2 regions of the Paenibacillus sp. JT22N15 genome follow, and region 2 is predicted to be linked to the other one. Evidence: riboswitches for the same ligand, from Rfam matches in the RefSeq annotation. Region 2 holds a riboswitch; the other holds the start of a gene.
What was found. Region 2 has a riboswitch for ZMP and ZTP ahead of AC50X8_RS24165 (GNAT family N-acetyltransferase). Riboswitches for the same ligand answer to the same signal wherever they lie in the genome.
Positions count from the first base shown of each region.

Region 1: linked by a shared signal. The riboswitch ahead of rpiB (ribose 5-phosphate isomerase B) and the one ahead of AC50X8_RS24165 (GNAT family N-acetyltransferase) in region 2 are both predicted to bind ZMP and ZTP.

Region 1 is NZ_JBXENV010000015.1:192,599-196,488, reverse strand. Features, by position in the region: gene AC50X8_RS26115 (manganese efflux pump MntP) at 1-503, shown strand, start outside; gene AC50X8_RS26110 (low molecular weight protein arginine phosphatase) at 629-1,207, shown strand; ZMP/ZTP riboswitch at 1,305-1,385, shown strand; gene rpiB (ribose 5-phosphate isomerase B) at 1,540-1,992, shown strand; gene AC50X8_RS26100 (TIGR01440 family protein) at 2,068-2,691, shown strand; gene glyA (serine hydroxymethyltransferase) at 2,823-3,890, shown strand, end outside.
Region 2 is NZ_JBXENV010000013.1:148,705-152,594, forward strand. Features, by position in the region: gene AC50X8_RS24145 (M56 family metallopeptidase) at 1-684, opposite strand, end outside; gene AC50X8_RS24150 (BlaI/MecI/CopY family transcriptional regulator) at 681-1,058, opposite strand; gene AC50X8_RS24155 (hypothetical protein) at 1,221-1,556, shown strand; gene AC50X8_RS24160 (SDR family oxidoreductase) at 1,571-2,269, shown strand; ZMP/ZTP riboswitch at 2,326-2,407, shown strand; gene AC50X8_RS24165 (GNAT family N-acetyltransferase) at 2,453-3,574, shown strand; gene AC50X8_RS24170 (MFS transporter) at 3,739-3,890, opposite strand, start outside.

The DNA of each region.
Region 1 (3,890 bases), on a different contig from region 2:
CGCTTGGCATGGATGCTTTTTCGCTAGGAATTGGAATCGGGCTGCGTGGCATTCGCTGGCTCCATATAATAAGATTAAGTGCTATTATCGGTATATTTCATATTATTATGCCGCTCGGGGGCATGTACGCTGGGAGCTTCGTCAGCGGCTTGCTTGGTCATGTAGCGACTGCGGCTGCTGGCGTACTGCTGGTGCTGCTCGGCGGGCATATGATTTATAGCTCCTTGCGGGGAGAAGATGTGCAAGCCTTTGATTACCGCACCATTTGGGGAACGGTGCTGTTCGCGCTGGGCGTCAGCGCTGATTCTTTTTCCGTTGGCGTTACGCTCGGCATGTTCGCAGCTGATTTGATGCTGACGGTGCTGCTGTTCGGTTTTTTTGGCAGCTTGATGTCGATTATGGGACTGCTGCTTGGAAGAAGAGTCAGCCATAAGCTAGGCGGCTACGGCGAAGCATGCGGCGGTGCGGTGCTGCTGGTGTTCGGTATAATGTTTATTTTCTGAAAATATAAGAATTTATAAGTTTACATGTATAAATAGGCTTATATTTCATCGCGAAACGGAAGCTTTGCCATCAAAGGATGGCATCAGCCGTTTACGCTTGATACACATAGAAAGGGGCATGCGGCGTGAAGCACATTTTGTTCATTTGTACGGGAAATACTTGTCGTTCTCCGATGGCGGAGGCGATGCTCAAAAATATGGCGGGCCAGCAGGGTGTAGCAGTAGAAGTGCGTTCGGCAGGCATCTCGACCATTGACGGTTTGGCCGTTTCCGGCCATGCGACAGAGGTGCTGCGCGGTTATGGCATTGAACATCAGAGCTCTTCGTGCGCGCTGACAGCAGAAGCGGTAAAATGGGCTGACCTCGTACTGACGATGACCGCCAGCCACAAAAGAGGACTGCTCCAATGGTTCCCAGAAGCCGTTGATAAAGCGCACACGCTCAAAGAGTATGTCAATCAAGATACGGGCGTACTGGCAGACATTAAGGAACTGGAGCGGCTGTATACGGAGCTGCACATGAAGCAGACGCTGGGACAGCAGCTGACGGATGGCGAACGCAATCGTCTGCTGGAGTTGGAGCGCCGTATACCAAGCTTTGATATTATAGACCCGTTTGGCGGAACACTCGGTAATTACAAAAGCTGCGCCGAGGAAATTCGTAGCTGCTTGCAGCAGCTGCTCTTGCGGTTAAAGCAGGAATAAGCGAATGGTTGTGGCAGCGCAAATGTAAAAGCGCGAATTTAGGCGCGGAACCGATTGATTTTTCACAAAAATTCGGCTATGATGAGTACAGATATACGGTTTCCGATGTGACTGGCGACGGAAGTGGGTAACCACGGTGGAGCATCGGAACATACGGCCGGTCGCCTGGGCAAAGAGCAGCATGCTGAAGAGCATGTCATGCTCTTTTTTCGTCTTTTAGGACAAATTTAGGTATAATAAAAGCGCCGAATTGCGGAAGCGGAGTTCATGTGCCGAGCGCCGCAAGTATCATTGCAAGTGCAGCATCGTCATACTGTGGAGGAGGTTTATACGTGAAAATTGCCATTGGCGCCGATCATGCCGGCTACCGGCTGAAGGACGAAATTGTACCATTTCTGCTATCGCTTGGTCACGAAATTGAAGATTTCGGTTGCGACTGCAATCAATCGGTCGATTACCCGGATTATGCACTGCCTGTAGCAGAAAAGGTGGCAAACGGGGAAGTGGATCGCGGTATTCTCATTTGTGGAACAGGCATTGGCATGTCGATTGCCGCTAATAAGGTTAAAGGCATCCGCTGCGCGCTGGTGCACGATTTATTTTCCGCCAAAGCGACGCGCGAGCATAATGATACGAATGTGATTGCACTGGGCGAGCGGGTCATTGGACCGGGGGTTGCACAGGAAATTCTTCGTATTTGGCTGGACACGCCATTCTCCGGCGGCGAGCGTCATGCGGGACGCATTCATAAAGTAGGCCAAATCGAGCAAAAATATAACGCTTAAGCTAAATCAACAAGTAAGAAGGCTTTGTTCCATGCTTGCATGGATACGGTTAGTTAGACAAGGAGGCCGCCTGCTATGGAAGCAAACGAGGAAACGATAGCGATAACAAGCGCAGTAGAGACGGTCGTTCGCGAGCTTGCGGCAGCGGGCAGCCTGCGGGCTGGACAGCTTCTCGTCATCGGCACGAGTACGAGCGAGGTGCTGGGCCATCGCATCGGGACGTCAGGCACGCTGGAAGCTGCTGCGGAAATTTTCGCTGGAGTGGAGGCTGTGCGCCGCGATATTGGTTTTTATCCGGTGTATCAATGCTGCGAGCATTTGAACCGCGCGCTCGTTATCGAGCGTGCAGCGGCTGAACGTTACGGACTAGAGCAGGTTGCGGCGATTCCCGTTCCGAAGGCGGGCGGCTCTATGGCGGCTTATGCGTATCGGCATATCAGCGATGCCTGTCTCGTTGAGACGGTAGCCGCGCATGCTGGAATAGATATCGGCGATACTTTCATCGGTATGCATTTGCGCAGAGTGGCGGTTCCGGTGCGGCCTTCGATTCGCAGCATTGGCGAGGCGCATGTCACGATGGCGGTTACGCGGCCAAAGCTTATTGGCGGTGTACGAGCGGTGTATGAGCTGGACGGTGTGGCAGCCAGCCGTGATGCTGTTGTCTTGTCTCCGGAGCAATCAGCTGGGACATGCGATTAATCGCAAGCATTCTATAAAGATTTTATTATTGGCGGATGGAGCATGTAACCCGTAGAACAAATATCTGACGAGTCTATCATGCTTAATCCTTATCTATATAACAAGCACACACAACTAAGGAGGCATTTATAATGGAAAATCTACGTAAACAAGATCCGGAAGTTTTGAAAGCAATGGGACTGGAATTGCAGCGTCAACGCGATAACATCGAGCTAATCGCATCGGAAAATATCGTAAGCGAAGCTGTGCTTGAAGCATTGGGTTCTGCTTTGACGAACAAATATGCAGAAGGCTACCCAGGCAAACGTTTCTACGGCGGCTGTGAGCATGTCGACATCGTGGAAGATATCGCACGCGATCGTGCAAAAGAACTGTTTGGCGCAGACCATGCCAACGTACAACCGCATTCCGGCGCACAAGCGAACATGGCTGTTTATTTGGCGGCGCTTAAGCCTGGCGACACGGTACTGGGCATGAATTTGGCTCATGGCGGCCACTTGACGCACGGCAGCCCGGTTAACGCTTCCGGCTTGCTTTACAATTTTGTAGCTTACGGCGTAAATGAAGATTCCTTCACGATTGATTATGAAGAAGTTCGCAAAGCGGCCTTCAAGCACCGCCCTCGCATGATCGTAGCTGGTGCATCTGCGTACCCGCGCATTATTGATTTCGAAAAAATGGCTAAAATCGCCAACGATGTAGGCGCCCTATTTTTCGTAGATATGGCTCATATTGCAGGTCTTGTAGCTGCTGGTCTTCACCCGAGCCCAGTGCCTCATGCGCATTTCGTTACAACGACAACGCACAAAACGCTTCGCGGTCCTCGCGGCGGCTTGATTCTTTGCCGTAAAGAGTGGGCAGCTGCGATCGACAAAGCGGTATTCCCAGGCACACAAGGCGGTCCTTTGATGCACGTTATTGCTGCTAAAGCAGTGGCACTGGGCGAAGCTTTGCAGCCATCGTTCAAGACGTATGCGCAAAATGTTGTGAAAAATGCGGCGGTTCTTTCCGATACACTCGTTGCAGCAGGCATTAACATCGTATCCGGCGGCACAGACAACCACCTGATGCTGATCGACACGCGTTCCCTGAACATCACAGGCAAAGAGGCGGAGCACGTACTGGATTCAATCGGTATTACAGCTAACAAAAACGCGATTCCTTTCGATCCAACTAGCCCGTTCATTACTAGCGGTATC
Region 2 (3,890 bases):
CGTGCTGATATCCTCGGGCAAATAAATCCGCGGCTTCCATAAACCATAAAGACAAGGGCTGCGAAGATGGCTAGTTTCATAGACGTATACTCTTTTTTTAATGTTCAGCTTCTGTTTGCATGCCTCAAGAGCCATGAGTACTTCAGCATCCTCAATTTTCACTGAGTTTCCGACTGTTTTTCTGAAAATCAGCGCGCTAAACAGATAATATCCACCCAAGCATAGAAGCCCTATAAGCCATACCAGCGAGCCAATCGATAGCCAGGTCATTCCATCTGTGCTTTCTGGAATATGGTCTTGAGAAGAACGTGTGGCGACTGAAGTTCCTGTTTCGTCTGCTTGGTTCGTGATGAACTCGGGAGGCTGCTTTTTTATATCCATATAATTGGATTGAATTTCCAAGTTGGAACCGATCTTAGTAAAGGGAGTGAGCTGCTTACTCTTCTGATCTGAATTCCATTCCAGCGGGAACGTTTGCGGCAGCACATTAAACAAGCTTAACTGACTCTGTGGAGCAATGGGAACCAGCAGCTTAATTAACACAAGAAACCACAATATATGGATAACTCTAGGTTTAAGGTGCTTTTGGAACAGCTTCCGAATCAAGAGTAATATTAATAGAATTACCGTCGATGCGGCTGACGCAGTGAACAGAAGAGAAAAGACCGTTTCCAGATACTTCATAGCTTCTTCTTGTTCTCCAAAATTTGTTGAAGTTCCTCAATATCTTTATCCGATAGTGTCTCTTCTTCGAGAAATTTCGCGCACATTATCCCTACTGCTCCTTTATAAACTCTATTCAGAAATGAACGATTCTCGGCCTTTAAGTATTCATCATGCGAAACCAGCGGATAGTAGAGGTAGTTCCGGCCGGACTTTTCGAATCGAATCGCTTTTTTCTTGTGAAGCCTATTCAGGAAGGTCTTAATCGTCTGATCCGACCAATGCATTTGTTGGGTTAGTTTGAAAATAATCTCACTGGCGGACAAAGGCTCCTTTTGCCAGAGTAGCTTCATCACTTCGCTTTCGGCCTCGGTAATGTGTGGGGACTCGTGCATCGTATTCACCCTTCTTGATTTTATTCGTTTACACTTGTAAACGATATTTAAAGTTTACAAGTGTAAACGAAACGTGTCAAGCTTAAATCGTGATCCCCGTATATTTTCTTTCGTCAGAAAAATAAGGGAAATATGTGAGCGGAGCTTGCATTTAGCGCCTATTTGAAGGACAATGGCTTCATTGTTCTGGAAGCGATTGCATTAAAGCAAGAGACTGAGCTGGTTAAAGCAGCAATGTTTTTTGAAGTGCAGCAGCTAAGGAGCTATTTTCAGACGTGGTCGGTTTCTGATAAGCATTTTGGTCTCATACATTATGATTCCGATGAGGAGATGTTGCCTGGCTGCCAAGGCTTTAACAGCGTGTACAGCTACGCTCGTGTAAGGAGGGCGATAGCGGAAACGTGGGACAATGAGTCGGAGTGGATGGTGCAGCTGCGTAGCAGATTGGAGCAGTCGCTTAAGGAAGCGGAAGCTTCCTTCGGGAAAGAAATTAAATAGAGGGAGCTGGGAGCATGAACATTTTAATTACAGGTGCAGGGCGAGGACTTGGCTACGAGTTGACGAGTGAGGCGCTGGAGCGCGGACATGCGGTTGTGGCGGGAGTTCGATCACCTAATGAGACTAATGAAAAGCTATCGGCACTTACTGAGAAGTATGGTGAGCGGCTGTCGATTGTGGAGCTGGATGTCACGAATGAGGAAGGCATTGCAGCGCTCGCTTCACAATTGAAGGAGCAGAACGTGAGCCTTGGAGCAATCATTAATAATGCAGCGATTCTCAATTCTCGAAATACACACATCGAACAGCTGGATTTTAAGGAAGTTGCGCTGACGATGGATATTAATGTATATGGGCCTATGCGTGTCGTGAAGCATTTGCTGCCTTTATTAACGGAGAAGGACGCTGCCATTTTTAATATTTCTTCTGAAGCGGGCAGCATCACGCATGCTTATCCAGGCGATTATCCTTATGCGATATCCAAAACAGCGCTCAATATGTTCACGCAGCAGCTTCATGTATATTTGCAAAAGCGGGGCATTCAGGTGCTCAGTATTCATCCTGGCTGGATGCGGACGGATATGGGCGGTGGAGAAGCGCCGCTGGATGCGAGCCACAGCGCTCGCGGCATTATTGGGCTATTGGAGCAGCGCCGCACGCCGGACAGCCGCTTTATGTTCGTTGATCATGAAGGTAATGCAATGCCGATTTAAAAAGTCGGAATTAGTTGTTGACAAATAACGGCTTTCCGCTATACTAGCATTAATTATTTGGTATGCGTAACTGGCGAAAACGCAGAGCACTGCGGTGGAGCGCATATGTCATAGCAGCCGTTCGCCTGGGCAAAGTATTTGGTCAAATGACCAAATACTTTTCTATTTTAAGGAGAGGTCGAATTGAAGCAGACGAGAAATGTAGCGGTGTTAGTTTATGAGAGAGTGGATACACTTGATTTTGCTGGTCCGTTTGATATATTCGCCATCTCGAGCGGCAAGGATAGGGATTTTAACGTATACACGGTTGGAGAGACGAAGGAAGCTTTGCATACGCTTAGCGGAATTGCGATTACACCAGCGCATAGCTTCGACGATTGTCCTATGCCTGATATATTAATCGTTCCTGGTGGCATGGGATCGCGTACGGAGATTCATAATGAGAAGCTTACGAGCTGGATTCGCCAAACGGCACAGCATGCTGAACTTATTTTATCTGTATGTACAGGTGCGCTGCTGCTGGCCAAAGCGAATTTGCTGGATGGACTCCAGATTACAACGAATCGCCGGGCACTTGATCTGCTGCGTGAGCTTGCGCCTTCCAGTGTGACGATTGTTGAGAACGTGCGCTATGTGGATAACGGAAAAATCGTCATGTCCGCAGGAGTGACGGCTGGCATGGATGCTGCACTTTATGTCGTGGCAAGGCTGCACGGTCAGGAGCGGGCTGAGCAAACAGCAGCTACTATTGAATATGATTGGCATGAAGAGAAAGTACAAAACAGCCTCCACTTGGCAGTGTCTGCATCGAAAGCCGAGCTTGAAATTAAACGCGCCGCATCTGATGATCTGGAAGCGATGCTTCGTTTATACAAGGAAGCAGCCCGCTGGATATATGAGGCGAAAGGCTTGCGCCAGTGGAGCGAGGATTCTTTTACAATGGAATATTTAGAGAAATTCATTAGGGAAAAAGAAGTGTTCGTCGCTTACTTGCGGGGCGAGCTTGCGGGCTGTTTTTCGGTCGAGTGGGGCTACGAGCCGATCTGGGGAGAGCATTTTCATACGGATGCCGGTTATGTGCATCGGCTGGCTGTATCTCGCAGTTTCAAAGGGCAAGGTCTTGGCGGTCAAGTGCTTGCGTGGTCGGAAGCATATATTCGCGGGCGTGGAAAAACCTGGATGCGCCTTGATTGCATGGCGGAAAATCCGTCGCTTAACGCTTTTTATGTTAGCCAAGGCTTGAGCTTATGCGGCAGATACGATGCAGAGGGCTGGAGCGCAAATTTATATGAGAAAAAGCTGTAACCGCCTATGAAGGGGAACTGCTATAGCATCCACCGGAGGGTGAGTTGTTATAGGTCCACAAAAAGGAAGCGCTGGACTTGCCAATACAAGACTGGTTCAAGCAGCGCTTCCCCTTATTTTTTAATTCCGCTGTAAGAAATTTCTTTTTACCAAGCACGAAGGTTTTATGCATTCCCTGATGGCTGCTTTGCCTCGGTTAAGTAATATAGAAAGGCAAGTACCGGCAGAGCGATACCGATCAGGGAAGCTAAAGCCCATCCCCCATAAGCATAGGCCCATCCTCCCAAAAAAGACCCCACGGCTCCGCCGATGAAGA